4 regions of the Mesorhizobium sp. Mes31 genome follow, and region 1 is predicted to be linked to each of the others. Evidence: predicted binding sites of a transcription regulator. Region 1 holds the regulator's gene; each other region holds the start of a gene.
What was found. Region 1 encodes LexA, which represses DNA repair genes until DNA is damaged. Its sites were predicted from a motif close to TGTTCNNNNTGTGTTCNG; they were not measured.
Positions count from the first base shown of each region.

Region 2: NR193_RS19615 (DNA recombination protein RmuC) is a predicted target of LexA. The motif match lies at 2,355-2,372, and genes of this name have one in related genera.
Region 3: NR193_RS24045 (ImuA family protein) is a predicted target of LexA. The motif match lies at 3,913-3,930, and genes of this name have one in related genera.
Region 4: NR193_RS08050 (single-stranded DNA-binding protein) is a predicted target of LexA. The motif match lies at 1,676-1,693, and genes of this name have one in related genera.

Region 1 covers NZ_JALJRL010000013.1:51,843-59,642, forward strand. The annotation lists gene gltX (glutamate--tRNA ligase) at 70-1,494, opposite strand; gene NR193_RS21790 (ComEC/Rec2 family competence protein) at 1,596-4,058, shown strand; gene lexA (transcriptional repressor LexA) at 4,052-4,792, opposite strand; gene NR193_RS21800 (GntR family transcriptional regulator) at 5,173-5,910, opposite strand; gene kynU (kynureninase) at 6,071-7,318, shown strand; gene kynA (tryptophan 2,3-dioxygenase) at 7,323-7,800, opposite strand, start outside.
Region 2 covers NZ_JALJRL010000011.1:89,647-97,446, forward strand. The annotation lists gene truA (tRNA pseudouridine(38-40) synthase TruA) at 1-193, opposite strand, end outside; gene NR193_RS19600 (GNAT family N-acetyltransferase) at 325-834, opposite strand; gene fmt (methionyl-tRNA formyltransferase) at 831-1,766, opposite strand; gene def (peptide deformylase) at 1,771-2,301, opposite strand; gene NR193_RS19615 (DNA recombination protein RmuC) at 2,405-3,673, shown strand; gene NR193_RS19620 (GFA family protein) at 3,680-4,084, opposite strand; gene NR193_RS19625 (cation diffusion facilitator family transporter) at 4,252-5,217, opposite strand; gene NR193_RS19630 (transglutaminase family protein) at 5,318-6,127, opposite strand; gene NR193_RS19635 (hypothetical protein) at 6,338-6,463, shown strand; gene sugE (quaternary ammonium compound efflux SMR transporter SugE) at 6,654-6,968, shown strand; gene NR193_RS19645 (DUF6481 family protein) at 7,050-7,478, opposite strand; gene NR193_RS19650 (LLM class flavin-dependent oxidoreductase) at 7,701-7,800, shown strand, end outside.
Region 3 covers NZ_JALJRL010000016.1:19,873-27,672, forward strand. The annotation lists gene NR193_RS24015 (DUF4173 domain-containing protein) at 1-277, opposite strand, end outside; gene NR193_RS24020 (CoA ester lyase) at 821-1,711, shown strand; gene NR193_RS24025 (DUF1737 domain-containing protein) at 1,811-2,017, shown strand; gene NR193_RS24030 (metallopeptidase family protein) at 2,208-2,630, opposite strand; gene NR193_RS24035 (hypothetical protein) at 2,873-3,499, shown strand; tRNA gene NR193_RS24040 (tRNA-OTHER) at 3,592-3,664, shown strand; gene NR193_RS24045 (ImuA family protein) at 3,953-5,026, shown strand; gene NR193_RS24050 (DNA polymerase Y family protein) at 4,968-6,443, shown strand; gene NR193_RS24055 (error-prone DNA polymerase) at 6,440-7,800, shown strand, end outside.
Region 4 covers NZ_JALJRL010000004.1:42,308-50,107, forward strand. The annotation lists gene NR193_RS08040 (MarC family protein) at 1-464, shown strand, start outside; gene NR193_RS08045 (OsmC family protein) at 489-914, opposite strand; gene NR193_RS08050 (single-stranded DNA-binding protein) at 1,060-1,575, opposite strand; gene NR193_RS08055 (helix-turn-helix transcriptional regulator) at 1,802-2,116, shown strand; gene NR193_RS08060 (SRPBCC domain-containing protein) at 2,131-2,613, shown strand; gene NR193_RS08065 (ATP-dependent Clp protease proteolytic subunit) at 2,635-3,240, shown strand; gene NR193_RS08070 (hypothetical protein) at 3,404-3,637, shown strand; gene uvrA (excinuclease ABC subunit UvrA) at 4,332-7,253, shown strand; gene NR193_RS08080 (GNAT family N-acetyltransferase) at 7,288-7,740, shown strand; gene NR193_RS08085 (hypothetical protein) at 7,759-7,800, shown strand, end outside.

The DNA of each region.
Region 1 (7,800 bases):
TGGGCCAAGGCCTAATGTTGCACTGCGAAACGCCCCTTTCAATGCCAATCTTCTTGGGCCAGTTTGCTGCTAATCGATTTGATCGGCTATGCGCGCCAGACTTTCCTCGCGCCCCAGCACCGCAAGCACGTCGAACACGCCCGGCGAGGTGCTTTTGCCGGTCAGCGCGGCGCGCAAGGGCTGGGCCACGGCACCGAGCTTATGGCCGCCGGCCTGCGCATAGCCGCGGATCGCTGCCTCCGCCGCCACGGCCGTCCAGTCGCCTGAAACAGCGCTCAAGGCTTCGTGGGCGCCGTGCAAGATCTTGCGGGCATCGTCATTGAGCAAAAGTGCCGCCTTGTCGTCGATCGGCAGTGGTCGGGTGGCAAACAGGAAGGCGGCGCCATCGACAAGCTCGACCAGCGTCTTGGCGCGCTCCTTCAAGCCTGGAAGTGCTGCCAGCAACTGGGCTTTGCTCCTGTCGTCGAGGCGCGCCGCCATGGCCGGGCCACCCTCGAGGTAGGGCAAGGTGGCGATGAAGATGTCGAACAGCTCGGCATCGCTCATGCGCCGCATATGGACACCGTTCAATGCCTCCAGCTTGGCGAAATCGAAGCGGGCCGCGCCCTTGTTGACGTCGCCGATGTCGAACCAGGAAATCATGTCCTTGATCGACATGATCTCGTCGTCACCATGGCTCCATCCGAGGCGCGCCAGGTAATTGAGCAGCGCCTCCGGCAGATAGCCCATGGCGCGATAGGCCTCGACGCCGAGCGCGCCGTGCCGCTTCGACAGCTTGGCGCCATCGGCGCCGTGGATGAGCGGAATGTGCGACATCGACGGCACGTCCCAGCCCATGGCGCGATAGATGACGGTCTGGCGGGCGGCGTTGGTCAGGTGATCGTCGCCACGGATGATGTGCGTGACACCCATGTCGTGGTCGTCGACGACGACGGCGTGCATGTAGGTCGGATTGCCGTCCGAGCGCAGGATGATGAAATCGTCGAGATCCTTGTTGGGAAAGCGCACCTCGCCCTGCACGCGGTCGTGCACCACGGTCTCGCCTTCGGTCGGCGCCTTGATGCGGATTGCGCCCTTGACGCCTGCAGGCGCCTCGGTAGGGGCGCGGTCGCGCCACTGGCCATTGTAGCGCGGCGGCAGGCCCTTGGCGCGTGCTGCCTCGCGCATCGCCTCCAACTCGGCAGGTGTCTCGTAGCTGTAATAGGCCTTGCCCATGCGCACGAGTTCTTCAGCCACCTCGCGGTGGCGCGGCGCGCGCTCGAACTGCGACACCGGCTCGCCGTCCCAGGTCAGACCGAGCCAGGAAAGCCCGTCGAGAATGGCCGCCGTCGCAGCATCGGTCGAACGCTCCCTGTCGGTGTCCTCGATGCGGAGCAGCATGATGCCGCTGGTGTGCTTTGCATACAGCCAGTTGAACAGCGCCGTGCGGGCTCCGCCGATGTGCAGGAAGCCAGTGGGCGAGGGGGCAAAACGGGTGACGACCTTGTCGGGCATGGAACTCTCGGGAAACGGCTGAAGCAGGTGTGGATGCGCGGACTTTCGCGCGTTGCGCGTTCATGTAGCATAGGGTGTCGAGGGCGCAAGGGGCAGACCCGATGGCTGGACGAGGCTGGGGCTCGGATCAGGACGAGGACGCCGCCATTGGCGTCAGCGAACGGTCCCTGTTTGCGACGCCTCCGCCGGCCTCGCTGCGGTCGCCATTGCCCCCCGTGCCGAGCCCCGGGGACCAACCGTTACAGGCGGATGTCTCCACCCCCGTTCCGGTTGCCGAGGCCGGCGCGATCGTGCGTCTGCACCGGCAATTCCGTCGGGTTTCGCTGCCTCGCCTGCGCCATAGCGTGGCCACGGCGGCGGGCCTCGAACTTGACCGAGGCATTGCCTTCCTGCTGGTGCCGGTCTGCTTGGCTGGCGGAGCGATCGGCTACTTTTCTCTGGCGATGGAGCCTGACTTTGCAAAACTCGTCGCGGTCGTCGCCCTCGCGGGGCTCTGTGCGCTTGTCTCGCGTCCCTGGCCGAAAACCCATCTGTGCTTCATGGCTGCATTGTTGTGCGCGCTGGGCTTTCTTGCAGGCAAGGTCGAGACGTGGCGCGCCGGAACTCAGATGCTGGGCTCGGAGATCTCGACGCAAGTGACAGGCCGCGTCGTCTCGCTCGACCAGATGGAGAGCGGCCGTATCCGGGTGACCATCGACGTGACGTCGACCGCCCGGCCGAAATTGCGCTATATGCCGGAACGCGTTCGGCTTTCGGCACGCAAGATACCGGCCGAAGTGACCGCCGGCTCGCTGATATCGGGTTATGCCAAGCTGTTGCCGCCGACCGGCCCGGTGCGCCCGAACAGCTACGACTTTTCTTTCGACAGCTACTTCTCCGGCATAGGCGGCAGCGGCTTCTTCCTTGGCAATCCAAAGATCGTCGCGGCAGATGACGATGATATGCCGCTGGCCGCCCGTCTTTCCTCGGCGGTGGAAAATGCCCGCGAAGCCATTGCAGACCATATCAGGGGCAGCATCGGTGGCGCCGAAGGCGAGATCGCCGCCGCGCTGATCGTCGGCGTGCGCGCCGGCATTCCCGATGAAATCAACGAAGCGATGCGGCGGACCGGCATCTATCACATCATTTCCATTTCCGGACTGCATATGGCGCTGGTCGCCGGCACCATCATGGGTCTGCTGCGCGGCGCCTTCGCTCTGTTTCCAGATTTTTCCGCGCGCCGGCCGGTCAAGAAATACGCGGCAGCCGCAGCACTTTTCTCGATTGCGGCCTATCTCATCATCTCGGGCGTCGTCGTTGCCGCCGAGCGCAGCTTCATCATGCTGGCGGTGATGCTGGTTGCCGTGCTGTTCGATCGCGCGGCACTGACCATGCGAAATCTGGCGATCTCGGCGATCGCCGTCATCGTGGTGTCGCCGCATGAGGTGGTCGGCCCAAGCTTCCAGATGTCGTTCGCCGCGACCGCGGCGCTGGTCGGTACCTATGCCGGCTGGTCGGATCACCGTGCGGGAAAAACGAGACCGCCGCCGCCGAAGCGGTCGTTGCCCAGTTTCCTGACGCGAAAATTCCTGCTGGCGATGGGTGGCCTTGCCATGACCTCCATCATCGCCGGCAGCGCGACGGCGCTGTTCGCCATCTGGCATTTCCAGCGCGTGTCGCCGCTCAGCTTGTTCGCCAATCTGGCCATCATGCCGATCGTCTCGCTGGTTGTGATGCCTTTCGCCGTCCTCAGCGCGCTGGCGATGCCGTTCGGCGTCGACGGTCCCTTCCTCTATGTGATGGGCAAAGGCCTGACCGCGATGATCGCCTTGTCCGCGTGGATCTCGGAACGCTCGCCGATCGATGCCGTCGGGTTGATTTCAGAGCAATCCGTGCTGTTGGTGGCGATTGCCCTGATCATTGCGACGATGGCGACGACATGGCTGAGGCTCTTGGCACTGCCATTCGCGCTTGCCAGCCTGTTGACCGTCTCGGATACGCGCGCGCCTGATGTGCTGATCTCGGAGGACGCGAGGCTGGTGGCGCTGCCGATCGGCGGCGGCGAACTCGCGGTCAGCCGGGCGCGTCCGAACGAATTCACCGTCGACAACTGGAAACGCGCGCTGGCATCCGAAACCATCGTCGTGCCGGAGGTGTTCGACGAGGGAGACGGACAATTCGACATCGCCGATTCCGCCGAACTGCCACCGGGAGCGCCCTTCTACTGCACCGCCGGCGTATGTCTCGCCAGGCACCCTTCAGGTGCGATCATTGCGCAAGTCGAGGACCGCAAGGATGCATGGAAGGCCTGCGGCTTCGCGGAGTTGATCGTCATCAATGACGCGACAGCCTATGATCCCTGTCACAATCCGCTGGTTCTGGTCATCACCAAGCGGCAACTCGCCCGCAAAGGCAGTGCGGCCGTCTTCTTCGACCGCCGATCGGCAATCATGCCGGCAACGGTCAGCTTCGCTGTAAACAGGCCATATCGACCCTGGCACACCCAGCGCAAATTTTCGCGCGAGGCGAGGGGCCTGCCACCCTATCGCAAACCTGAAAAGCCGGTTACCAGCCCTGATCAGTAGCGCCTGATCAGCCCGACGAGCTTGCCTTGCACCTTGACCCTGTCTGGTCCGAAAATGCGTGTTTCATAGGCCGGATTGGCGGCTTCGAGGGCAATCGAGGCACCCTTGCGGCGAAACCGCTTCAGCGTCGCCTCCTCGTCGTCCACCAGTGCCACGATAATCTCGCCCGGACTTGCGGTATCGGCATTGCGGATGATGACCGTATCGCCGTCGAAGATGCCAGCCTCGATCATCGAATCGCCCTTGACCTCCAGCGCATAGTGCTCGCCACCCATGATCATGTCCGGCGGCACGGAGATCGAATGTGTCTGGTGCTGGATGGCGTCGATCGGCACGCCGGCGGCGATGCGACCCATCACCGGGATCGACACCGCGGAGACCACGTCGTCGTCATTGCCGGCCGATGGCATGCGCGAAGACGCCGGCTTGATCTGCCGGCCAAGGCCGCCGCCTTGACCGAGGCTGCCCTGGATGACGCTTGGCGAGAATTTGCGCGCCGCGTTGAGGCCGGGTGCGATCGAATCCGGCAGCCGCAACACTTCCAGAGCGCGCGCCCGGTTCGGTAGCCGGCGAATAAAGCCGCGTTCCTCAAGCGCCGTGATCAGTCGATGAATTCCGGATTTTGAGGCGAGATCGAGCGCTTCCTTCATCTCGTCGAAGGAGGGCGGAATGCCGCTTTCCTTGAGGCGTTCATGGATGAACATCAGCAGTTCATGTTGCTTGCGCGTCAGCATGGCGGCCCCCAAGGCATTGAACGAAGGTTTGAACCAGAATCGAAAAACAAACCCAGAACAAACACTATCTGTTCCAGTTGTGTTCCGCAACCGTTTAAAGTTTAGTGAATTTGTTAAGACGGCTGAAATTATTTGGCGCTCCGCAGCGGGCCGTGATCCCCGGCCGCCCGCCGCCGCCGTGCACTGGCACGCGTTGAAATTGTTATGGTTAACGGCCTGTGGACCAGCCTGCGCCGAGGCTTGGCATCAGCCGCCGACAGGCATCGAAAAGCGGCTTTCCCGCTTTCATCGATCGTTCACGCGCCGTGAACGAAACGAAGCCAAAACGCCAACTCTTGCCCGAGAAATGCCAATGCTGGCTTTGCCTTGGTTCGCCGACCTTACCGCGTGTTTGTGCTGTCGTCGCCGGCATGGATATAGACATGCAACGTATAACCGATATGGGCGGTCATCAGCGCTTTCGCGCGTTCGATGTCACGATCCAGCGCAGCTTCCATGAGCGCGGTGTGATGTTGGATCGCGACGGCCTGGCGCAACGCCTCCATGGCCTCCTCATAGCCATGCAGCAGGCCGGTGGCCGCCCGCAACGTTGGCGCCAGGCCCAGGAAGCGGTGATGGCGACGCAATTGATCCGCGATGGTGGACTGGAAGTTGAGCAGCCAGGGGGATGTTGCCGCGCTGAGCAACGCCGCGTGGAAAGCCTCGTGCTTTTCGTCCCATTCGTCGACCACTTCGTCGGAAGGGTCATCAACCGCGGTCTTGCAGCGTGACAGCCGGTAGTGGGCCGTGACGACGGCATCTTCCCATTCTTGGCCGCCTTTCTCGATCGATTCCTGGAGCAGAGGCAGCTCAATCACCAACCTGGCGCGTGACAGATCTTCCAGTTCGGTGCGAGAGACCGGAGCGACGGCGAAGCCGCGATTGCTGATGGAAGTCACCAGGCGCTCGGCCTCCAGTCGCGACAGCGCTTCGCGCAACGGTGTCCAGCCAATGCCATAGCCATTGCGCAGCGTGCTGAGCTTGAGCGGCGCGCCGGGCCTCAGGCGGGTCGTGAGGATATCGCGACGTAGCAGCCTGTAGGCCGCTTCCGTCTTCGAGTGTCCTTCATCCAACATCATTGCTCATCCACGACTGCACGCTCGGATTATATATGAAAGCCTTCCGTGTCGTAAATTATATATAATGTTTGACACGGTCCCGCCGGCTGCGCATGATCGGCTGGCCGATTTCACCTGTCGTGTTCATCTGGGCGCGCCTATGCGCGGAGGACAATCGATCATGAATGCAACTCCCGATCTCGCAGCAATCGAGGCGATGGATGCCGCTGACCCGCTTGGCTCCATGCGCAATCGCTTCGTCTTGCCGGAAGGGGTGATCTATCTCGACGGCAATTCGCTGGGTGCCGCTTCACCCGCCGTCTTCAACGAGATCCAGAAGGCCGCGACACAAGAATGGGCTCAGGATCTCATCCGTGCCTGGAACACCGCCGGCTGGTTCGACATGCCGGTCGCGCTCGGCGACCAGCTCGGACGCCTGATCGGCGCCGCGGCTGGCCAGACGGTGGTCTGCGATACGACCTCGATCAACATCTACAAGGTGCTTCATGCGGCGCTTGGCATGCGGCCAGACCGGTCGGTCATCGTCGCCGAGGGCGACAGCTTTCCAACCGACCTCTATATGGCCGAAGGCGTGGCATCGACACGACCGGGCACCGTACTGCAGCTCGAGGGCGTCGATGCGCCAACCATCGAAGAGCTGATCGATGAGCGCGTCGCTGTCGTCCTGGTCAACCACGTCAATTACAAATCCGGCCAGTTGCGCGACATGGCGGCGCTGACGCGCAAGGCCCATCAAGCCGGCGCGCTGATCGTCTGGGACCTCTGCCACACGGCGGGTGCCTTGCCGGTCGAGCTCGACGGTGCCAATGCCGATTTCGCTGTCGGCTGCACCTACAAGTACCTCAATGGCGGCCCGGGCTCGCCTGCCTTCATTTACGCCGCAAAGCGCCACCATGGCGATGTCCACCAGCCGCTCAGCGGCTGGTGGGGCCATGCGCGGCCTTTCGCTTTCGAACAGGGCTATGCGGCTGGCGTCGGCATCCGCCGTTTCCTGTGCGGGACGCAGCCGGTATTGTCGATGCGGGCGCTCAAGGGCGCGCTGGACCTCTGGGACGAGGTCGACATGGCGGCGGTGCGCAAGAAAAGCATTGCGTTGACCGAGCTGTTCATCCAGCTCGTTGAAGCCAGATGCGGCGCCTTCGGCCTCGAACTCGAAAGTCCGCGTAACGGCAAGGAGCGTGGCAGCCAGGTGTCGTTCCTTCATCCGCATGGCTACCAGGTGATGCGGGCGTTGATCGAGCGTGGCGTGATCGGCGATTTCCGCGCGCCGTCGACCATCCGCTTCGGCTTCACACCGCTCTATGTCGGCTACAGGGATGTCTGGCAGGCGGTCGAGGTGCTGGAGGATATCCTGCGCACCGGCGCCTGGCAGGATGCCCGCTTCGCGGTCAAAACGGCCGTCACCTGAAAAGTCAAAGCCGTGTGCGAACCGTCCAGAGCTCCGGAAACAGGACGACCTCGAGCATTTTCTTCAGATAGGACGCGCCCGACGTGCCGCCGGTGCCGCGCTTCATGCCGATGATGCGCTCGACTGTCGTGACGTGGTTGAAGCGCCAGCGGCGGAAATAATCCTCGAAGTCGACCAGTTTTTCGGCCAGCTCATAGAACATCCAGTAGCGCTGCGGGTCGCGGTAGACGGTCTGCCAGGCCACCAGAACCTCTTCATTCTCGGTGCGTGTCTCACGCCAGTCCGTGCGTCTGGCGTCGGCGCCGATGTCGAATCCGTTGCGCGCCAAAAGCAGCAACGCTTCGTCGTAGAGCGATGGCTCGGCGAGGATCGCCTCCAGCTTCCGGCTGAGGTCCGGCCGGTGCTTGTGCGGGCCGAGCATGGCCGGGTTGCGGTTGCCGGCCGTGAATTCGATGGCGCGATACTGCCAGGACTGGAAGCCC
Region 2 (7,800 bases), on a different contig from region 1:
CGACATGCGCCACCTGGCCGGTGGCGTGAACGCCGGCATCGGTGCGGCCGGCACCGCGCAGGGAAACCTGCTCGCCGCAGAATTTCTCGATCGCCAGTTCGATCGCCTGCTGCACCGAAGGCTGGTTGGCCTGGCGCTGCCAGCCAGCGTAGAGGCTGCCGTCATATTCGATGTCGAGGCGAAAACGCGGCATGCTAGGGCATGATGCCGAAAAGTGTGAAGCGGTTTTCGGACGACATCATGCTCTTTCTCGTTGGGTTAGAGGCGGATTCAGATTTCAGGTCGATTCGACCTGAAATCATCCGGCTCCAGGGCCGTTGCCGTTTACGCGGCGAGTGCCGAGCCGAAGGCCGAGGCGTAGACCAGCCTGCCGGCTTCCGGCGCCTCGCCCCAAGCCAGCGCCTGCAGCGCCTCGCCCTGGTACTCGCTCTCGAAGTTTTCGGCGCGTGCGTGGCTGTAGCCGAAACGGCTGTAATAGGCCGGATCGCCCAGCACCACGGCCAGCGTCTCGCCGGCATCCCTGAGGCGGATATGCGCCTCGCGGATCAGCGCGCCGCCGATGCCGCTGCCATGGAACGAAGGCTCCACCGCCAACGGTGCCAGCGCCACGGCCGCAAAGCTTTTGCCGCCATTGCGGACGAACAGCCGGGAAAACAGGATGTGGCCGACAACCTGGCCGTCCTCTTCCGCCACCAGTTCGGCAACGGCGTCGCCACCGGTCACCAGCGCGTCGACCAGCCCGGCCTCCGCCTGCTGGCCGAAAGCGTGTTCCTCGACGAGGCGGATGGCCTCGCGATCCCGCGGCGTCGCCGCGCGTATCGACATCATGCTCATGAGAATTTCATTCCTTTTTCGATCTTGGCCCCGCGCAGGAATTCCGACGCGGCAGCGGGCCTTCCGCCCGCCCGTTGAACTTCGACCAGCCTGATCGCGCCTGCCCCGCAGGCGACCGTCAGCCGGTCATCGAGAATTCCTCCCGACTCGCCCGCGCCTTGCGTAAGCACCGAGCGAAGCAGTTTCAGCCGCTCCGGGCGGCCGCCAATTTCAATCTCGGACCACGCACCGGGGAAGGGCGACAGGCCACGAATGTGATTGTGGACCTCGGTCGCCGAGCGATTCCAGTCCACGCGAGTCTCCGATTTATCGATTTTCTTGGCGTAGGTCACCCCTTCCACCGCTTGGGGGGCAAATATCAGGGTGTTCCTTTCCAGCCGCGCCAGTGCTTCCACCATGAGTGCGGCACCAACGCCCATCAACCGGTCATGCAGGTCGCCGGCCGTCATATCGGGTTCGATGGCACATTTTTCAACCATTCCCACCGGCCCGGTGTCGAGCCCTTCTTCCATGCGCATCACCATCATGCCGGTTTCGCGGTCGCCGGCCATGATGGCGCGCTGGATGGGTGCGGCCCCGCGCCAGCGCGGCAACAGCGATGCATGGCCGTTGATGCAGCCGAGCCGCGGCGCCTCAAGAACCGCCTTCGGCAGCAGCAAACCGTAGGCGACGACCACGGCGACATCGGCCCGCAGGGCGCGGAGAGCGGCCTGCTCGGCCTCACCCTTGAGCGACACCGGCGTACGGACCTCGACGCCAAGCCGCTCCGCCTCGCGCTGCACCGGTGACGGCGTCAGCTCCAGCCCGCGCCGTCCGGCGGCGCGCGGCGGTTGCGTATAGACGGCCGATATCTCATGTCCGGCCTCGCCGATCGCGCGCAGCGTCGGGACCGAAAACTCCGGCGTGCCCATGAAGATGACGCGAAGGGGCATTCCCCTATCCCACCAGCTTGCCCGGCGCCTTGTCCCTGGCGAGCTTCTTGAATTTCTTCACCACCATGTCGCGCTTCAGCTTCGAGATGTGGTCGATGAACAGCACGCCGTTGAGGTGGTCGATCTCGTGCTGCAGGCAGGTCGCCATCAGCCCCTCGGCTTCGATCTCCTGCAGTTTGCCGTCGCGGTCGAGATACCTGACCCGCACCGCCGCCGGACGTTCGACCTCGGCGTAGTAGTCCGGGATCGACAGGCAGCCTTCCTCGTAGACGGAGCGCGCGTCGGCGCTCTCCAGGATTTCCGGGTTGATGACGACGTGCGGCGCCGGTGTTTCGTCTTCCTTGGCGAGATCGATCACCAGCATGCGCAGCGGTTCGCCGATCTGGATCGCCGCCAGCCCGATGCCGGGCGCGTCATACATGGTCTCCAGCATGTCGTCGGCTAATTTGCGCAAGGGCGCGTCGACGCGCTCCACCAGCTTGGAAACCTGGCGCAGGATGGGGTCGGGAAGGATGATGAGCGGCTTGATAGGCATGGCGTTCCACGTAAGACGTCCAGCGAAAAGCGTCAACCGGGGCGCCTGGTTCGCGTTCACGTTTTGATCTGTGCCGACATGCCGAATCATCTATGCTGTCCACATGAATGACCTGACATCAATCCTTTCGGAGCCCGTCGCCCGGCTTGGCGCCACCACGATCACGCTCGGCCATGCGCTGGCTTTCGCCGTATTGCTGTTTCTTGGCCTGTTCGTGGCGCTCGTCATCGCGCTGTGGCGGTCGGCCAAGGCGCGCGCCGTGGCAGCCGCGGAAGCAGCCGACCATGCCCGCGACGCCGAGGCGCGGATGGCCGGCATATTGCAGAGCCAGGCCGAGATGCAGGGCCGCATGGGCGCCATCGCCGAGGTGTTCGGGGCACGGCAGGCGGAACTGACGCAGTCGATCGGCCAGCGTCTCGATGCCATGACCGGCCGCCTCGGCCAGACCATGACCGAGCAGACCAAATCCACGCATGAGAGCCTGGCCAAATTGCAGGAGCGGCTGGCGATCATCGATGTCGCGCAAGGCAACATCCAGTCGCTCGCCGGTCAGGTCGTGCAGTTGCAGGCGATCCTCTCCAACAAGCAGACGCGCGGCGCCTTCGGCCAGTCGCGCATGGAGGCGATCGTTGCCGACGGCCTGCCGCATGGCGCTTACGAATTCCAGGCGACCCTGTCCAACGGCAGCCGGCCCGATTGCCTGGTCAAGATGCCGAACGGCGCGCCGTCGCTTGCCATCGATGCCAAATTCCCGCTGGAGGCCTGGAATGCCATCCGCGCCGCCGATGGCGTCGAACTGCAGAAGGCCGCCTCGCAGGCCTTCCGCCGCGACATCGAGATCCATGTCCGCGACATATCGGAAAAATACCTGATCCAGGGCGAGACGCAGGACACCGCCTTCATGTTCGTGCCGTCGGAATCGGTGTTTGCCGAGATCCACGAGAATTTCGAGGCGATCGTCCACAAGGCACACCGCGCTCGCATCGTCATCGTTTCGCCGTCACTGCTGATGCTGTCGATCCAGGTCATCCAGGCGATCCTCAAGGACGCCCGCATGCGCGAACAGGCGCACCTGATCCAGGGCGAAGTCATCCGGCTGATGGAGGATGTCGCGCGTGTCGACGAGCGGGTGCGCAAATTGCAGGTCCATTTCGGCCAGTCGGCCAAGGACATCGACGATATCCTCGTCTCGACGTCGAAGGTGACCAAGCGCGGCCAGAAGATCGAGGCGCTGGAGTTCGGCGTGCAGCCTGCGGAAGACGGCACGGGCGCGGCTTCGTCGGCACCCCTCGCGAAAGCCGAAGGCGGCGCTCGCGTCGCCGATTCGAAGACCGGACAGCTCAGGCTGAGGGTTGTCGAAGGCGACGACTGAGCGGCGCTACTGCTCCTCCACGATGGTCATGCCTTGAAATTCCGGCAGCCAATGCAGCGCCGAGCGGTGCCATTTCTGCTGTGTAGGGATCAAATCCTCGCGTTGCCGCGCGGTTCCCACTCGAATTCCATAGACCTTTGGACCATCTCCGACCGACGTGGCGTAAAGGTGCGAACCGCAGTCGGCGCAAAAGGCCTGGGCGCGCTTGGCGCCGCTCGCCCCGGTCTTGGTATAGATTTTCGGCGTACCCTTGGTGATCCGGTAATGATTCTCGGGCGCCGGAACCGTCACGCGAAAGGCCGTGCCGGTGAGTTGCTGGCAATCCGTGCAGTGGCAGATCGAGGTCTTTTCCGGGTCGACCTCCGCCTCGTAAGCAATAGCGCCGCAATGGCATCCGCCGTCGATCTTCATCGCCGCTCCTCCAAAATCCACCCTATGGATCATAGCGGGCCAAGGCTGCGAGGCAACGGCACCGCGCTAGAGCATGATCCCGAAAAGTGGAATCCGGTTTTCGGGAAAGATCATGCTCAAACCAAGAGATAGAGCCCCATCCCGATTCCATCGGGATGGAACAGGCTCTAGTCCAGAGCCGGATCGGCTGCGGATGTGATCAGTTTGCGCCGTTGTTCCCAGGTGCCCGTGGTCTGCGGCTTGACGAACAGCCGCATGATCTCCGGCATCTCTGTCTTCAGCCGTTTCTCGAGGCGCTCGACACAGGCTTCGATCTCCGGCGCCGTCAGATGATCCTCGAATTCGATGCTCAGGCCAGCGACGATTTCCTCCGGGCCGATATGGACGCTCAATATGCCGTTCGCCCGCTGCACCGCCGGATCTTGCTGAGCGATGGCCAAAACCCTCCTCTGCACTTCTGGCGAGGCCGGCTCGCCGAGCAGCAGTCCCTTGCTTTCACGCGCCAGGAAGATCGCCGTCGCGCCAAGGATCAGGGCAATGCCGATCGAGGCGGCGCCGTCGAGCCGCGGCATCTCGAGGAGCTCCGCCGCCAGGATGCCGGCAAAGGCGACGATCAGGCCGAGCAGGGCGGCGCTATCCTCGAACAGCACCGTGTAGACGCTTGGATCCTTGCTCGCTTGCACGGCCTGCAGCCAGCCCTGTTTGCCCTTCTGCTGGCGGAACGCCTTCAGCGCCACCAGCCAGGAGCTGCCTTCGAACAGGAAGGACAGGCCGAGAACGATATAGTTCACCTTGGCGTTGGCGACCGGTTCGGGCGCCATGATATGAATGACGCCTTCGTAGAAAGACACGCCGGCGCCGAGCGCGAAGACGAGAAGGGCGACGATGAAACTCCAGAAGTAGAGTTCGCGGCCATGGCCGAGCGGATGCTTCGGGTCGGCAGGGCGGGCGGCACGGTGCATGCCGTAGAGCAGCAGCCCGCCATTGCCGGTGTCGACCAGCGAGTGCACGCCTTCCGACAGCATCGCCGAACTGCCGGTGAAGAAGGCGGCGGCGAACTTGGTCAGCGCGATGGCGAGATTGCCGGCAAGCGCCGCGTAGATGACCCTTTTCGATCCGCCATGACCGGCCATCGTGTGTTGTCCTGTTGGAGCTCCGAGCTTAGCGGAGCCCCTGTCGAAGCTCCACAGCCATCAACAACGCACGAACCGGCCAGTCGTTCAGGGTAGTTGCCTACTCGACGATCTCGTCGGTCCACACCTTGAAGCCGGCGAGCGTGCCCGGCCCGAAGATATGGGTCAGCGGCACGTCGGCGGCGTCACGGCCGGAGGCGATGAGGACGCGGCCGATGCGCGGCGAATTGTTGCGCGGGTCGAAGACATGCCAGCGGCCACCGAGATAGACCTCCATCCAGGCGGCGAAATCCATGCTCGACCAGGGCTTTGGCATACCGATGTCGCTGATGTAGCCGGTGCAGTAGCGCGTCGGGATGTTGAGCGCCCGGCAGAAGGTAACGGCAAGGTGGGCGAAGTCGCGGCACACACCGCTCTGCTCGCGATAGGCCTCCGCCGCGGTGCGCGTCGGCCGCGCATTGCCGTAACTGAAGACGATATGATTGTGGACGAAGTCGCAGACCGCCTGCACGCGCGGGATGCCGAGTTGCGTGTGGCCAAACAACCGCCACGCCTCGCTCGCCAGCAGGTCGCTCTCGCAAAAACGGCTGGGCAGCAGGAACAGCAGCGTGTCCGACGGCAGGTCGCGCACCTCGTGCTGCCAGGCCATCAGGTCGCCCATCTCGAAGGTGCCGGGGTCGCGGATCACGGCGTCGGTGCCGAAAGTGAAGCGTCCGGGCGGGGCGACGAACCGGTTGCACCAGTTGCCGAAGCTGTCGCGATAGCTTTCGATCGGCACTGGTGGGTTGGAGGTCAGGAAATCCGGCCGCTCGAGATCGGATGCGCGGGAATAGTGGACATTCAGCATCGCGATGAGCGGCGTTTCCTGCGGAAAGTCGAAGCTCATCTCGCAGCCGATGTGGATTCGCATTGTTGTCCTGACCAGCCTGCCCTGTCAGTCGCCCGGGCGAAAACCCAAGCTGATGCTGCAGTGCGACAAACAGCATGGCATGGTCCGAACCGCTTTACGAGGGGAAAACCGGTTGACAGCGGAGGGCCGGCGCAAACGAGCGGCAGCAGCCCCTTGCAGTCGGGCGGTTCTCTTGTTTCACTTCGCTTCCCACAATCGGAGGAACGAATCATGGCTAAAGGTGCGATGAAGGCAGGCAAGGAAGCCCGCAAGCCGAAGAAGGACGCCAAGAAGCCCGCCCCGGCTCCGGCCCTGAAGGCGCCGCCGGTCAAGGCGATGAAGCTCAAGGACAAGTAAGTCCGGCCAATCCGCTTTGGACAGGATGACGGCCGGCAACATTGTCATGTCGCCGGCCGTTGTTGATCGGGCACGCGAAATTCCCATATTGGCGTGGCGGGGACGACCTCGCGCTCCCCCGAAATCAGGCCGGGACGCCCCGCCATTCCTTGATCGAGCATCGGTCCGATGCTCGGATGGAGCGTTGCCGATGTCGTGGATCTTGCTGTTTTTTGCCGGCCTGTTCGAGATCGGCTGGGCAATCGGCCTCAAATACACCGACGGTTTCTCGAAGCTGGTCCCGACTGTCCTGACGGTGGCTTCGATGATCGTCAGCCTCACCCTGCTCGGCCTGGCGCTCAAGGTGCTGCCCGTCGGTACCGCCTATGCGGTATGGACCGGCATCGGCACTGTCGGTACCGCACTGCTCGGCATCTGGCTGCTCGGTGAGCCGGCCACCGCGATCAGGCTGGCCTGCATCGCGCTCATCGTCTGCGGCATCATGGGGTTGAAGTTCGCGGCGTGAGCCCCTTCAAGGCAAACGCTTTCAGGGCCGCTGCAAGGCGACCCTGATCCCAAGTCAATTCGGCGCTTGGCCGTGAAGGCGCTAGCGGGCGGAGAAGCCCGGAGGCGTTCTGCCGGTGCGCTGCTTGCGCGCCGCGTAACGCGCGTCGCGCTTGGCCTTGCGTTCGGCTTCGTCGGCCAGCAAACGGGCGATGCGCTCGTTTTCTTCGGCTTCCCGAATCTTGGCCTCCGCCTGTGCCGCTTCTTCGGCCGCGATACGTGCCGCTTCAGCCGCTGCCTCGCGCTCGGCCTTCTCGACCGCCTCGCGTGCCAGCTTTTCCTGCTTCAGCCTTGCCTTCTCGGCCTCGCGTATCTGGCGCGCCTCGAGGATTGCCTTGCGTTCGGCCTGTCGTGCCTGCACCGCAGGGTCATCTGCCGCCGGCTTTGACTTGAAGCGCTCCAGAAGCGCCTTCTTTGCCTCGTTCGCGGCATTGCGCCGCTCGAAAATATCTTTTTCCCTGTAGATAGCCAAGTCCACTTCCCTGAAGTCAATTCGCGAGGCTTACATACGCGCGAATGCCAAGAGTTCAAGCGCCAAATCGGTATGCCAGCCATGAAATTCTGGGTTGTTGCAGCCGGGAGACGGCTTTTTGGCCCAACCGGGACATGCACTGTTCACCGTCCGCCCCTCTGGCGACGAAGGGGGCCGATCGCTACCTCTACTCCGAAAAGCCCAACATCAGGATGACATGACATGGAACTCGGTCTCTATACCTTCGCCGACGTCAGCCCACAGCCGGGCCCCGGCGCCATCGGCCCGCATGAGCGGCTGCGAAATCTGATCGAGGAGGTCG
Region 3 (7,800 bases), on a different contig from region 1:
CCATGGCCGCAAGCGCGACCGACACGGACAAGGCGCTGACATTCTCCGTGAGCGGCAGCAGCGCGACAAGCAGAGCGGCGGGCTTGATCCACAGCCTGCCGTCGCTGAAGGCGGCGGGATGCACGGCGACGACGGCAGCGGCAATCAGGATGGCGAACAGGAAAACCGTGATGCCGGCGGGCTGGCCGTAGAACAGGAAATCCGCAAGTGCTGCCAGCAGCACGGCAACACCGAGGCGGCTGCAATAGCTCGGCGCGGCGGTAAACAATGATGTCATGACCTAGTCTTCCCAACGGTGTTCAGCCTGGTTGTCGGCGGGCTCCTGCGGACAAAGGGAATGAGAATCGCCGTGGGATTCGCGCGCGGCGGATCGACCAGCCACCAGCCTTCGCTGCGCAATCGGTGGGGCAGGGGCCAACGGGGTTTTGCTCGCTTGTCCATGCCGCCTGTCTCGCAGGCCGGCCAGGAAACGATTGGGCGGATTGGAGGAGGTTTTCCGCAAGCGTGTGCAGTTTTCGTGCAGGGGCACGCTTTACTGCTGGTGCACTGCCCGCCCTCCTTTCCGAGCTTTGGCGCTGCCCCTCACCTGCCTGCCGGCATCCTCTCCCCGTAAACGGGGCGAGGGGCGCTCGTCGCCGCTTTCGCCAATCATCAGTGTTGCAGGAAGGGAGCCGAGGTTGCGGCCAGCCTCTTTCGCCCCGTTTACGGGGAGAAATGACCGGCAGGGCAATGAGGGGCGGTGCCAGCTTTCGCGATTGGCTCGTCTCAGGTACGGGTCGGACGGCTTGCCTCCACCAACCGCACGCGGCATAGATCAGGCATGGAACCCTATCGCCCGCGCCGTTCGGTGCTCTACGTCCCGGCCTCCAACGACAAGGCCTTGGCCAAGATCGCGCAGCTTTCCTGCGACGCCGTCATCATCGACCTCGAGGATGCCGTCGCCCCGGCCGACAAGGTTGCGGCGCGCGAAAAGCTGGCGGGGATTTTCGCCAACGGCCCGCTTGCCAACCACTTCGGCCACCGTTGCGAGATGGTCGTGCGCGTCAACGCGCTGGCCAGCGAATGGGGCGCCGCCGACCTGCTGGCCGCGGCAAGCTGCGAGCCGGATGGCATTCTCTTGCCCAAGGTCGACACGCCGCGAAACCTGCTCGAGGCCGGCGACGTGCTCGACGACAATTTTGCCCCGGACAGCGTGAAACTATGGGCGATGATCGAGACGCCCAAGGCACTGCTCAACATCGGCACCATAGCCGAACTTGGTCGGGATCCGGCCTCGCGTCTGGTTTGTTTCGTTGCCGGAACGAATGATTTGGTCAAGGATACCGGCGTGCTGGCGACACCCGACCGGCGCTATCTCGTGCCGTGGCTGATGCAGATGGTGCTGGCGGCGCGTGCCGGCGGTCTCGACATGCTCGATGGCGTCTCCAACGATTTTCGCGACCTCGAAGCCTTCGCCCAGGAATGTGCGGAAGCGGCCGCCATGGGATTCGACGGCAAGACCCTCATCCATCCGGCGCAGATCGAGGCGGCCAACCGCGCCTTTGCGCCGTCCACTCAAGCCGTGGCCGAGGCGCGCCTGGTCAGCCAGGCCTTCGCGCTTCCGGAGAACACCGGCAAGGGCGTGATCGCGCTGAACGGCAAGATGGTCGAGCGGCTGCATCTCGCGCAGGCTGAAAAACTGCTGGCGAAGGCAGCCGCCATCGGCGCATGATCCCGAACCGAAGGTCGGCGAAGCAAGAAGCGGAAACCGGCTTTCGGAAAGATCATGCTCGAAACAAAGAAGACAGAGCACTCACGACAGGACTGAAAAATGAAACTCTACCGCTTTCTGACCGGCCCGGACGACGCCAGCTTCTGCCACAAGGTGACGGCGGCGCTGAACAAGGGCTGGCACCTGTTCGGCTCGCCGACCTATGGCTATGACAAGAAGGCCAAGGCCATGCGCTGCGGCCAGGCCGTGGTCAAGGATGTCGAGGGCCAGGAATATGGGCCCGATACCAAGCTCAGCGACTGGTAGAGTTTGCAAAGCGCCAACACAGGCTGTGTCGAGATTCAGGTCAGGCCGAGTCGGAGTCGAAGACGGGCGCGAAGCGACCAAACTGGGTGGTGCCCGAGAACCGGAGCGGAGCGTACTTTTGGGTACGTGAGCACCGGAAGCGCAGGGGACCGCCATTTGCAGGCCGGCATCACCTGAATATCGGCACAGCCTATTCCGCCGCCTCTTCGATCCGCTCCATATCATCGTCCGACAGGCCGAAATGATGGCCGATCTCGTGGATCAGCACATGGGTGACGATGTCGCCCAGCGTTTCCTCGTTTTCGGCCCAGTAGTCGAGCATGGCGCGGCGGTAGAGCGTGATGCGGTTCGGCCCTTCGCCGGTCTGCGGATTCCAGCGTTCGGCGATGCCGCGTCCTTCGAAAAGGCCGAGCAGGTCGAACGGGGTTTCCAGCGACAAATCGTCCATGATCTCGTCGGTCGGGAATTCGGCGATCTGGATGATGATCTCGCCGGTCAGCTTGCGGAACTCCTCCGGCAGGTGGGCGTAGGACTCCAGCGCCAGGAACTCCAATTCCTCCATGGATGGCGAGAACTGGTCGTGCCAGGTACGGGTCTTGTAGATGCGGGCCATGCTTTGTCCTTTGAACCCGGCATATAGGCTTTCGCGCCGGAATCGGCAAATGACGCGGGACTGTCGGAGCCGCTGCCGGTTTGCTAACGGGGAGCCACGGAGGGTGGTACTCCGTTTTGTGTAGAAATCCATCGACTGACTTGTTGTAGTGATTGCTTTTTTGTCGTGCTCGTCGTAGCTTCGAATCAATGCGGATTCGGAGTGCAGTCGTGTCGGACTTCAGCCCTGACGAGATACTTACTATGAAGGTCTTGCTCTCTCGCGTTGTGCGCGGTGAGGATGAGAAAAAGCGTATTGACGACGAACTCGCTGCTCTAAAGGCAAAGAAAACTGAAGCCGAGAAGCGGCGGGCTGGCGCGGTTACCGCATTCGAAACTTTCGGCTTCGACACTGACGACGGTGAGCTTTGGAAAAAAGTTAAGATAGCCATTGGGGAAGATGCCTGGTGGGAAGCCATCGCGATGGGTGGCCGCGTCGTTAAACATTTAGCTGACAAACAGAATGAGGCCGCGAAAGAAGCTGAGGCGGAAGCCCCGGAGGGTGACGAAGCGTCCGCCTCTGACGAAGCTTCCGATGACCGTGAATATCCACCTGCCAAAGATGGAATGCCGACTATCCGCGAAATCGTACTTGCTCAGCTTGCCGCTGCCGCCGAGACAGGCATAAAGGCGGCAGATATTCGCAGGTTTATTGAGCAAACTTATAGCCAGACTGTCCATGAAAAGACGGTCGGCATGACGTTGTATCGCCTCTCCAAAGACGGGCTATCCCGTCGAGAGGGGCGCACATGGTTCTCCGCTGCGCCTAGTGCGAAAACGGAGAACCCCGGCGCTGCAACGCCGGGGCCCCAAGAAGGTGTCATTGGCTAGAAAGGAGAGTGCGTGATGTGGTCCATCACCCCGAGAAGATTTAGAGCCTGATTTACCGGGAAGGGGGGACTGTTGTTCCGCCTTCTCCCGATGCCCCTGTAGCTCAGTTGGATAGAGCACCGGTTTCGTATCCGGGGGTCGCGGGTTCAATTCCTGCCAGGGGCTCTCCTACTAACCGCTTAAAATCTAAGGCGATTTGTCGCCTTAGTCAAGTTTTGAAGGAATCTGGTTTCTTCTTAGTCTTCAATAGGATGCCGGTGGCGCGATCAAAATCGCCGCCGGCCTCACCGTGTCTCGTTCGTGAGCCACGTCCGAAATGCCTCGATTGCTCTCCTTGGGTGGCATTTGGAGAGCCGGGAGGAATAAATTCCTTGTGACTCTGCTTGACTCTTCCGGCCGCCTCTGGAATCTATAGGAACATAACAGGAACAATGTGAGTGGAAGCTGACCGTCATGGCGATGACCGCCGTGGCGCGGGAGACTGTTTTTGCCCTGCGCCGCCAGATCGCGAAGATCGAGGGAACGTTGCCCGAGCGCCTGCAGGCGCCGGCCGCCGCGACCTCCGATGCTGACGTCGGCACCGATCCCCCGCCCGGTACCGATCTCACAATCGTCCGGCGTGGCATTGCCGCGGCCTTGCCGGATGCGTTCCTGTCCATCGGGGTCGAGCGCCTCGATGCCGCCCTGAGCGGCGGCCTGCCGAAAGCCGCCCTGAGCGAAATCCATGGCACGCAAACCCGCGATGCCGGAGCCGTCGCCGGCTTCGCTTTGTCGCTCACGAGCCTGATCCTCAAGCAGGCGCAGGGACTGCCAGTCCTGTGGATCGGCACGTCGGAGATTTTCCGCGAGGCCGGCTTTCCCTATGCCAGGGGGCTACGGGCCTCGTTCGGCATCGAGCCCGAGCAATTGCTGTTTTCCGAAGCGCCAAAACTTGTCGATGCGCTGTGGGTCGCCGAGGAGGCCGCCCGGATGACGGCGCTCGCCGCCGTCATCCTCGAGATTCGCGGCAATCCGCAGCGGCTGGACCTGACCGCGACGCGCCGGCTGCATGCGAGGGCGCTAGGTGCCGGCCGGCCGGTGTTCCTGCTGCGGCAGGCGGCCGAGCCCGAGCCGACGGCAGCACCCGTCCGCCTCATCGTCGCGTCGGCGCCGGCAACACCACGCGACACCATCGCCGGGCCGCTCGCCGGCTCGATCGGCCGCCCGGCCTTCACCGTCACCATCGGCAAGAGCCGCACGGCCCTGCCTGGACAATTCACACTGGAGTGGAACCCCGATGAACGCGCATTCGACGAAAGAGCGGGCGACGAAAGAAGGGACGAGGAGAGACGGGCCCAGAAAGAACGGGCAAAGAATCCTGTCCCTGTGGTTTCCCTATCTGGCAGTGGAAAGGATCCTGCGGCAGCGTCTGGGGCGGTCCTGGCGTTCCCGGCCGTCGGATCACCTGCCGCCATCTCACCCACCGCTCGTGATCAGCCACCGCCAAGGCAACGCGCAACGCATCTCGGCCCTCGACGAGCGGGCTGAGGCATTGCACCTGAAGCGCGACATGGGCATCGCCGATGCGCGCGCCATGCATCCGTCGATCGACATCGTCGAGGCCGATCCGGAGGCAGACCGGCGTCTGCTCGAGGGCCTTGCCGACTGGTGCGACCGCTACACCCCGCTGGTGGCGCTGGACGCAACAGACGGCCTGTTTCTCGACATCACCGGCTGCACCCATCTGTTCGGCGGCGAACGCGCGATGCTGGACGACATCCTGTCGCGCTTCTTCCATCAAGGTTTTGATGTCCGCGCCGGGCTTGCCGCCACGCCGGGCGCGGCCTGGGCCGCGGCACGGTTTTCCGGCGACCGCATCGTGCCTTCCGGCGAGGAGGAGGCGCTGCTGGCGCCCTTGCCGCTGGCGGCGCTACGCATCGCACCGGAAACCCGCGCCAGCCTGGAAAGCGTCGGCCTGCGCACGGCGGGCGCCGTCATGGCCGCACCGCGCGCGCCGCTCGCCCGCCGCTTCGGCGCCTCCTTGCTGTTGCGCCTCGACCAGGCGCTTGGCCGTCTCGACGAGGCTGTGTCGCCGCGCCTTCCCGTCGCGCCGCTTTCGGTCGAACGCCATCTGGCCGAGCCCGTCACCCTGACCGAGGATATCGAGCGGCTGGTGGGCATGCTGGCGACGACCTTGAAGACCGATCTCGAGCGTCGCGGCGAGGGCGCCAGGACGCTGGCGCTGCTGCTCTTTCGCGTCGACGGCGCCGTCAGCCGCATCGCGCTCGGCACCTCGCGGCCGATGCGCGAACCGATGCTGATCCAGAAATTGTTCCATGAACGGCTGGCCGCGCTCGAGCAGGACATCGATGCCGGCTATGGCTTCGATCTCGTCCGGCTCTCGGTGCTGTCGGCGGCCACCTTCGACATGCAGCAGGCCGACCTCGCCGGCGAGACGACCGACGACGGCGCCGATATCGCGCTGTTCGCCGACCGCATCCGTGCCCGGCTCGGCGATGGCGCGGTTTTGCGGCCGGTCACCGTCGAAAGCCATCTGCCGGAACGCGCCGTCGCCACGATCCCCTTCACCGAAGCCCCGCGCCGGACCACGCCGCCGAAGAAGCCGGACAGGATGCAGGCTCCGGCGACCGTCTTCCCGCCGGAACGGCCGATCCGGCTTTTCCGCTCGCCCGAACCCATCGATGTGCCGGCCACCGAAATGCCCGAGGGCCCGCCGCTGAACTTCCGCTGGCGGCGCGCGCTCTACCGGGTGACGCGCGCCGAGGGGCCGGAACGCATCGCCGCCGAATGGTGGCATGAAGCCGCAAGCGACGAGGCGGCCTCGACGCGCGACTATTTCCGCATCGAGGATGCCGACGGCCGCCGCTACTGGCTCTACCGGCAGGGCCTCTATGGCGGCTCGCAGGTGCCTCCGCGCTGGTTCATGCATGGTGTCTTCGCATGAATGCGCTGACCGTCATTCCCTATGCCGAGTTCGGCATCCAGTCGAATTTCTCCTTCCTGCGCGGCGCCTCCAAGCCCGAGGAACTGGTGGTCGCGGCCAAGCTCATGGGCTTCTCGGCGATCGGACTTGCCGACCGCAACACGGTGGCAGGCGTGGTGCGCGCCTGGCAGCAGGCCAAGGTCGAGACGCTTTCCTATCACCCCGGCTGCCGGCTGGTTTTTTGCGACGGCACGCCGGACATTCTCGCCTACCCGCAGGACCGCAAGGGCTGGGGGCATCTCTGCCGCATGCTCACCCAAGCCAATCTGCGCGATGAAACCGAAAAGGGCGCCACCCTTCTCCAGCGCGGCGACCTCCTCGAATGGGGGGACCTGATGTCGCTGGCGGTCCTGCCCGATCTGTCGACGGGCACGCAGGACAGTCTCGCTCTGCTTCGCCAGCTCAAGGACCGCTTCGGCAGGAACCTGCGGCTCGGCGTCTCGCCTTGCTATGCCGGCAATGACCGCTTCCGGATCGAGCAGGCGGCAGCGCTGGCGGAGATCGCCGGGGTGCCGCTGATGGCGACCAACGACGTCCTCTACCACACGGCGGAACGGCGCCCATTGCAGGACGTGCTGACCGCGATCCGCCTCAACACGCCCGTCGCCGAGGTGGGGCTGCAGCTGGCCGCCAATGCCGAGCGCCACCTGAAACCGCCGATGGAGATGGCGCGCCTGTTCCGCCGGCATCCCCAGGCACTGGCCGAGACCTTGCGCTTCGCGCAGGAGCTGAGCTTCTCGCTCGGCGACCTCCAGTACAACTACCCCGATGAACCGACGGAATCGGGGCTCGGGCCGCAGGCCGAGCTGGAAAGACTGGCGCGGGAGGGGGCGGCCAGCCGTTATCCGGCGGGCGTGCCTGCGTCCGTGACCAAGCGCATCGGAGAAGAGCTCGCCCTCATCGAACGTCTCAACTACGCCCGCTATTTCCTGACGGTTTACGACATCGTCAAATACGCCCGCAGCCAGGACATCCTCTGCCAGGGGCGCGGTTCGGCCGCCAATTCGATCGTCTGCTTCTGCATCGGCATCACCGAGGTCGGGCCGGACCGGATCGACACGCTTTTCGAGCGCTTCATTTCCGAGGAGAGGAACGAGCCGCCCGACATCGATGTCGACTTCGAGCATGAGAAGCGCGAGACCGTCATCCAGTACATCTACGAGAAATACAGCGCCAAGCGCACCGCGCTGGCCGCCGCCGTCATCAGCTATCGCGGCCGCTCGGCGCTGCGCGAAGTATCCAAGGCGATGGGCCTGTCGGAGGACGTCAGGGGGTCGTTGTCAGGCTCGATCTGGGGCTGGTCGACCTCGGAGCTTGG
Region 4 (7,800 bases), on a different contig from region 1:
TGTTCGCGATCGCCGGCGCCTCGATCCTGTCGGTGTTCGGCATCACGCTGCCGGCCTTCCGCGTCGCCGGCGGCTTCCTGCTGTTCTTCATCGCCTTCGAAATGGTGTTCGAGCGCAGGCAGGACCGCAAGGAGAAGATCGGCGACGTCGCCATCACCAAGGACATGATCCACAACATCGCCGCTTTCCCGCTGGCGATCCCGCTGATCGCCGGTCCCGGTGCCATTTCGGCGACGGTGCTTTTGTCCGGTTCATTCCAGGGATTTGGCGCCCAGGCGGCGCTGGTCGGCATCATCTTCGTCTGCCTCGCCATCACCTATCTGGTATTCGTGCTGTCGGAGCGCATCGACCGCATCCTCGGCCATACCGGCCGCTCGATCCTGACCCGCCTGCTCGGCGTGATCCTGGCCGCGCTTGCCGTGCAATTCGTGGCGGACGGCGTCAAGGCGCTAATGGCAGGGTAGTGCGACCAACCCTGAGGCCGAACCCTACTTCGCCGTCGTATCGATCACTTCGAAATCGTGGGTGATCGTGGCGGTCTTGGCCAGCATCGCGGAGGCGGAGCAGTATTTTTCGATCGACAGGTTGATCGCCCGTTTGACCTTGTCGCTGGACAGCGACCGGCCCTTGACCACGAAATGCATGTGGATGCGTGTGAAAACCCTGGGCTCGGTTTCGGCCCGGTCGGCGTCGAGTTCGACGACGCAGTCCTCGACCGCCTCGCGCCCTTTTTCGAGGATATGCACGACATCATAGGCCGAACAGCCGCCGGTGCCGATCAGCACCAGCTCCATCGGGCTCGGACCCGGCGTCTTGCCTTCCGGTCCCAATGCGGTTCCCAGCACCAGCTTGTGGCCGCTACCGGACTCGCCGACGAAGGTACGCTCCTCGACCCACTTTACGCGTGCCTTCACCGTCCTATCCTTTCAGTCCCAGATCGCGCCTGCTGTCAGGCCCATCAACAACGCAAAACCCCGAAAGTCCACCGGGACCCTCGGGGCGTATCGATCACGTAACGTCAGCCATCTGGCGACGTCAGCCGTTCGGTATTGCTTTCGATCAGAACGGGATCTCGTCATCCAGCTCGCGCGACGAACCGCCGCCGCCCTTGGGAGCGCCGCCGCCACGATTGAAGCTTTCGCCCGGGCTGGACTGGCCGAAATCGGAACCACGGCTGCTGCCGCCACCGGAATAGCCGCCGACCTGGCCACCTTCGCCCTGCCCGCGCGCGTCGAGCATCTGGAGCTCGCCACGGAATTTCTGCAGCACGACTTCCGTCGTGTACTTGTCATTGCCGGTCTGGTCCTGCCATTTGCGCGTCTGCAACTGGCCCTCGACATAGACCTTCATACCCTTCTTCAGATACTGCTCGGCCACCTTGGCGAGCTGGTCATTGAAGATGACGACGTTGTGCCACTCGGTCTTTTCCTTGCGTTCGCCGGAATTCTTGTCACGCCAGCTTTCCGAAGTCGCAATGCGGATGTTGACGACCGGCTCGCCGGAGTTCAGCCGGCGGACTTCAGGGTCCGCGCCGAGATTGCCGACCAGAATGACTTTGTTGACGCTACCCGCCATCTTACTTCTCCGCGCTCATCCGAAACAATTTTTTGTTGGCGCACCTTACAGGCTCCGGACGATCCTCGCCTGCTGTGGCTGCCTTTTCCCACAAGGATTTTGTTCCCTTTTCGTTCCTATATGCATCACCGCTGATTGTCAAGGAATGGCAGCAATGCCCGAGCCCTGCATATGGGTTTCAAAACAGCGCTTGCCAAATCGATAAGTGTCGGCTTATGCTTTTGCCATGATCGAAGCCGAGATTTTCCGGGCCCTGGCCGACCCGACGCGCCGCGCCGTCTACGAGCGCCTCGCCACCAGCGAGATGAGCGTGTCGGAACTGCGCAGCGGCATGACGGTGTCGCAGCCGGCGGTGTCGCAGCATCTGGCGGTGCTGCGCGGCGCTGGCCTGGTGGTCGAGCGGCGGGCCGGCCGCAACGCCTACTACCGCGCCGATCCGCAAGGGCTCGCTCCCCTGCTCTCCTGGATCGAACGCTACCGGGCCTTCTGGCCGGAGCGCATCGAGAGGCTGAAGGCGGTTTTGAAGGACATGGATCAATGAAGGACACGGGATCAATGACCGGCGAAAGCCAAGGCGAAATCGCCCCTGATGCACTCGAGTTCGAATATGAGCTTGCCGAGCCGCCGGAAAAGGTGTGGCGGGCGCTGACCACGCCGGAACTGCTCGCCGCCTGGATGATGCCGAACGACATCAGGCCGGAGATCGGCAATCGTTTTGCCTTCGCCGGCCCGGGTGCGCCGATCGAATGCGAGATTCTCGACGCCGAGCCCGAACGACTTTTGCGTTATTCCTGGCGCGAGCGGCCGCAGCCGGGCGATGCCGCGCGGCAGGACCCGCTCGACAGCACCGTCACCTTCACACTCGCCCGCACCATTTCGGGCGGCACACACCTGCGCATTGTCCATGACGGTTTTGCCCGAACGGCAATGCCCGATGTTGCCATGGCAGGCGCCGGCTGCCGGCTTTCCCTGGGGTTGCGCGGGGCCGGACAGCCCATCGCCGCGAACACGCCTCTGCCGATGCAGCGGGCGGCCTGAACAAGGACAATGGAGAAGACTATGAGCGGTGTTGCCAATCTGGTGCCGATGGTGATCGAGCAATCGAGCCGCGGCGAACGCGCCTTCGACATTTTCTCGCGACTGCTGCGCGAGCGCATCGTCTTCATCAACGGCGAGATCAACGACGACGTCTCGGCGCTGGTCTGCGCGCAGCTGCTGTCGCTGGAATCGGACAATCCCGACAAGGAGATTTCGCTCTACATCAACTCGCCGGGGGGCGTGGTCACCAGCGGTTTCGCCATCTACGACACGATGCAATACATCAACTGCCCGGTGTCGACCGTATGCATGGGCTTTGCCGCCTCGATGGCCTCGTTCCTGTTGATGGCAGGCACCGCCGGACGCCGGATTTCCCTGCCGAACGCCACCATCCTGTTGCATCAGCCGCTGGGCGGATTCCAGGGCCAGGCCTCCGACATCCAGCGCCATGCCGAGCGCATCGGCCAGACAAAACGGCACATGGCCGAACTCTATGCGCAGCATTGCGGCCGCACCTACGAGGAAGTCGAGCGCACGCTCGACCGCGACCACTTCATGACGGCCCGCGAGGCCCAGGCCTGGGGCATCGTCGACCATGTTTTCGATACGCGCAAAAAGGCGGCGTGAAGGCGCGCAGCCGGCGAGCTCAGCCGAGGTCGGTCGGCCGCCGGCGATTTTTGCCGCCGCCGCTCTGGTTTCGCCCCGGTCGCGGCATTATAGTTGGCCAATGCTCCTCAAGCTCTCACGCACTGGTTTGAACCGGCTGATCGTTGGCGTCGCCGCCGCTGCCATGACCTGCGGCACTGCCTTTGCCGAAGACAGTTCGGCAAGCCCACGGCAAGGCGCCCTGCCCGGCGTGACAAGCGATTATCACATCGCCAAGCCGGCCCCCGAGCCCGAACCCGATAACGCGCTCCCCAGCAATGGGAACGGCCAGTTCAAGATCGGCGATACGGATGTCAGGATTTCCGGCAGCATCACCATCGATATGGGCGCTGGTGCAATCGGACTGCCGCGTCACTGACGTTGCGCGTGCCAAACTGCCGTCGCGCATAAAAACAGCCCCGCCGTGCTTTGAGCAACGGACGGGGCTTTTCTGGATCTAAAATCCATATTTTACCGGGAGTGTACTGCCGGCGTTTGATTTCGGATGCTTCGCGGCATTCAGCCGACGATCCGACTAACAGTCTCTGATTTTTGTGGGATATGGCAGGTCACGGTTTGACGGGCGGCGCAAACGCCTGGCCCTGGCACTTATGCCTGCCGCGGCTCCAGCGACACGTGGAGCCTCAAGGGACTGTCCGGTGGCGTCATGCTCCGCTCCTTTGTCCGTTGCGACGTTGTCGTCCCGAAGCGCAAATCGCAAATGCCTGCGGCGTCTCGCAGGCCGCCTCTGGGCGGCGAGGCCATCGAAAGACGGCCGGCTTCGTTGACCCTTTGAACTTTGCTCCCCTGAGTCGGTGACGTCAACCGTTCAATAGCCGATTGCGAAAAATGTGATCGCCAGGCCCGCCGAGCAACGTTGGATGCACAGCTTTTGTCAGGAGCATGTTCGGCCTTTGTTCTTTCTGCTTGCCCCTTCGCGCGAAAGACGGTTAAACGCTTCTGATCGAGAGTTTGTGGCGTCTCTCGACGTGGCGGCAAAAAGACCTACATAGGGGATGGCCGGGAGATACCCGCCAATCCCACGAATTCCAGATTTGAGGCGGCGACCGGCAATGGCCGACCATAAGTACCTTTCCATTCGCGGGGCGCGCGAACACAATTTGAAGAATGTCGACCTCGACCTGCCGCGTGACAGCCTGATTGTCATGACCGGCCTGTCAGGTTCCGGCAAATCGTCGCTTGCCTTCGACACCATCTACGCCGAAGGCCAGCGCCGCTATGTCGAAAGCCTTTCGGCCTACGCGCGGCAATTCCTCGAAATGATGCAGAAGCCGGACGTCGATCAGATCGATGGCCTGTCGCCCGCCATCTCCATCGAGCAGAAGACCACCTCGAAGAACCCACGTTCGACGGTCGGCACCGTCACCGAGATCTACGACTATATGCGCCTGCTCTTCGCGCGCGTCGGTGTCCCTTATTCGCCGGCTACGGGCCTGCCGATCGAAAGCCAGACGGTCAGCCAGATGGTCGACCGCGTGCTCGCCGTCGAGGAAGGCACGCGCCTGTTCATCCTGGCGCCGATGGTTCGCGGCCGTAAGGGCGAGTACCGCAAGGAATTGCTGGAGCTGCAGAAGAAGGGCTTTCAGCGCGTCAAGGTCGACGGCGTATTCTATGAGATCGCCGACGTGCCGGCGCTGGACAAGAAATACAAGCACGACCTCGACGTCGTCGTCGACCGCATTGTCGTACGCGGCGATCTGGCGACCCGTCTCGCCGATTCCATCGAGACGGCGCTGAAGCTGGCCGACGGGCTGGCGGTGGCCGAATTCGCCGACAAGCCGCTCGACGCCAGCCAGACCGGCGAGGACTCGGTCAACAAGTCGAAGAACGAGACGCATGAGCGCATCCTGTTCTCGGAAAAATTCGCCTGTCCGGTGTCCGGCTTCACCATTCCGGAAATCGAGCCGCGCCTGTTCTCCTTCAACAACCCATTCGGCGCCTGCCCGACCTGCGATGGCCTCGGCAGCCAGCGCGCCATAGATCCCAACCTCGTCGTGCCCGACGAGAACGTTTCGCTGCGCGATGGCGCCGTCAGCCCCTGGGCGAAATCGACCTCGCCCTACTACGCACAGACGCTGGAAGCGCTCGGCAAGGCCTATGGCTTCAAGCTCGGCGACAAATTCAAGGACCTGACGGTTGAAGCTCAGGAAGCCATCCTGCGCGGCACCGGCGAGCGCGAGATCACCTTCCAGTACGATGACGGCCTGCGCTCCTACAAGACGACCAAGACATTCGAGGGCGTCATCCCCAATCTCGAGCGGCGCTGGAAGGAGACCGAATCCGCCTGGATGCGCGAGGAAATCGAGCGCTTCATGTCGGCCACCCCTTGCCCGGTGTGCAAGGGCTATCGGTTGAAGCCCGAGTCGCTGGCCGTGAAAATCGCTGGCAGGCATATCGGCGAAGTCACCGAGCTTTCCATCCGCAAGGCCGACCAGTGGTTCACCGACCTGCCGGCGTCGCTCAACGACAAGCAGAACGAGATCGCGGTGCGCGTGCTCAAGGAGATCCGCGAGCGGCTTCGCTTCCTCAACGATGTCGGGCTCGACTATCTGACGCTGTCGCGCAATTCCGGCACGCTGTCGGGCGGCGAAAGCCAGCGCATCCGCCTGGCCTCGCAGATCGGCTCCGGCCTCACCGGCGTGCTCTATGTTCTGGACGAGCCGTCGATCGGCCTGCATCAGCGCGACAATGCACGCCTGCTGGACACGCTGAAGCACCTGCGCGACATCGGCAACACGGTGATCGTCGTCGAGCACGACGAGGATGCCATCCTGCATGCCGACTATGTCGTCGACATGGGTCCGGCCGCCGGCATCCATGGCGGCGAGATCATCGCCCAGGGAACGCCGCAGCAGGTCATGGCCAATCCCAATTCGATCACCGGCAAATACCTGTCGGGCGCATTGGAAGTGGCAACGCCTGGCGTGCGACGCGAGGCCAAGAAGAACCGGCGCCTGAAGATCGTCGGTGCGCGCGGCAACAATCTGAAGAACGTGACCGCCGAAATCCCGCTCGGCACCTTCACCGCCGTGACCGGCGTGTCGGGCGGCGGGAAGTCGACCTTCCTGATCGAGACGCTGTTCAAGGCCGCGTCGCGCCGCATCATGGGCTCGCGCGAACATCCCGCCGAGCACGACCGCATCGAGGGTCTCGAATTCCTCGACAAGGTCATCGACATCGACCAGTCGCCGATCGGACGGACGCCGCGCTCGAACCCGGCCACCTATACCGGCGCCTTCACGCCTATCCGTGACTGGTTCGCCGGCCTTCCCGAAGCCAAGGCGCGCGGCTATCAGCCCGGCCGCTTCTCGTTCAACGTCAAGGGCGGCCGCTGCGAGGCCTGCCAGGGCGACGGCGTCATCAAGATCGAGATGCACTTCCTGCCCGACGTCTATGTCACCTGCGACGTCTGCCACGGCAAGCGCTACAACCGCGAGACGCTCGACGTCCTGTTCAAGGGCAAGTCGATCGCAGACGTGCTCGACATGACGGTCGAGGAAGGCGTCGATTTCTTCGCCGCCGTTCCCGGCGTGCGCGACAAGCTCGATACGCTGAAGCAGGTCGGCCTTGGCTACATCCATATCGGCCAGCAGGCGACGACGCTGTCCGGCGGCGAGGCGCAGCGCATCAAGCTCGCCAAGGAACTGTCGCGCAAGGCGACCGGCAAGACACTCTACATCCTCGACGAGCCGACCACCGGCCTGCATTTCCACGACGTCGCCAAGCTCTTGGAAGTGCTGCATGAACTGGTCGACCAGGGCAACACGGTGGTGGTCATCGAGCACAATCTCGAGGTGATCAAGACCGCCGACTGGGTGCTGGACCTCGGTCCCGAAGGTGGCGATGGCGGCGGTGAACTGGTGGCGTCCGGCACACCGGAAGCCATCGTGCGCGAGAAGCGCAGCTACACCGGCCAGTTCCTCAAGGAGTTGCTGGAGCGGCGCCCCGGAGGCAAGCGCGAAGCGGCGGAGTGATGGTCGGACCGGCTGGCGCCTGGAGAGCTTTTGAATGATCCTCAGAAAAGCGCTTGCCGGTGATCTCCAAACTGTCGTCTCGCTGACCACGGCGGCCTATGCTCCCTATTCCGCGCTGTTTGGCGCGCCGCCGATCCCGGTCACCGAGGATTATGCGCCGCGCATCGCACGCGGCGAGGTCTGGCTCTTGGAGAGTGGCGGCGAGTTGGCTGGACTGCTGACGCTCGAGCGGCATGATGATCACGCGATGATCTTCTCCGTGGCTGTCGCGCCAGAATTTCAGGGCAAGGGCTTCGGCATCGCGCTGCTCAGGCACGCGGATGAACAGACCCGCCTGTGGCGCTTGCCGGAGGTACGCCTCTACACCAACGCCAGGATGGAGCGAAACATCGCGCTCTATCTTGCCTACGGTTTCCAAGAAACGGGTCGCCGGCCCAATCCCTACCGGCCAGGATGGACGCTCGTCGACATGACGAAGGCGATGTGAATGCCGGACGAAGGCCCTATGGAAAACAAGTTGATATTAGGTGGCGTTGTCCGCTCGTCG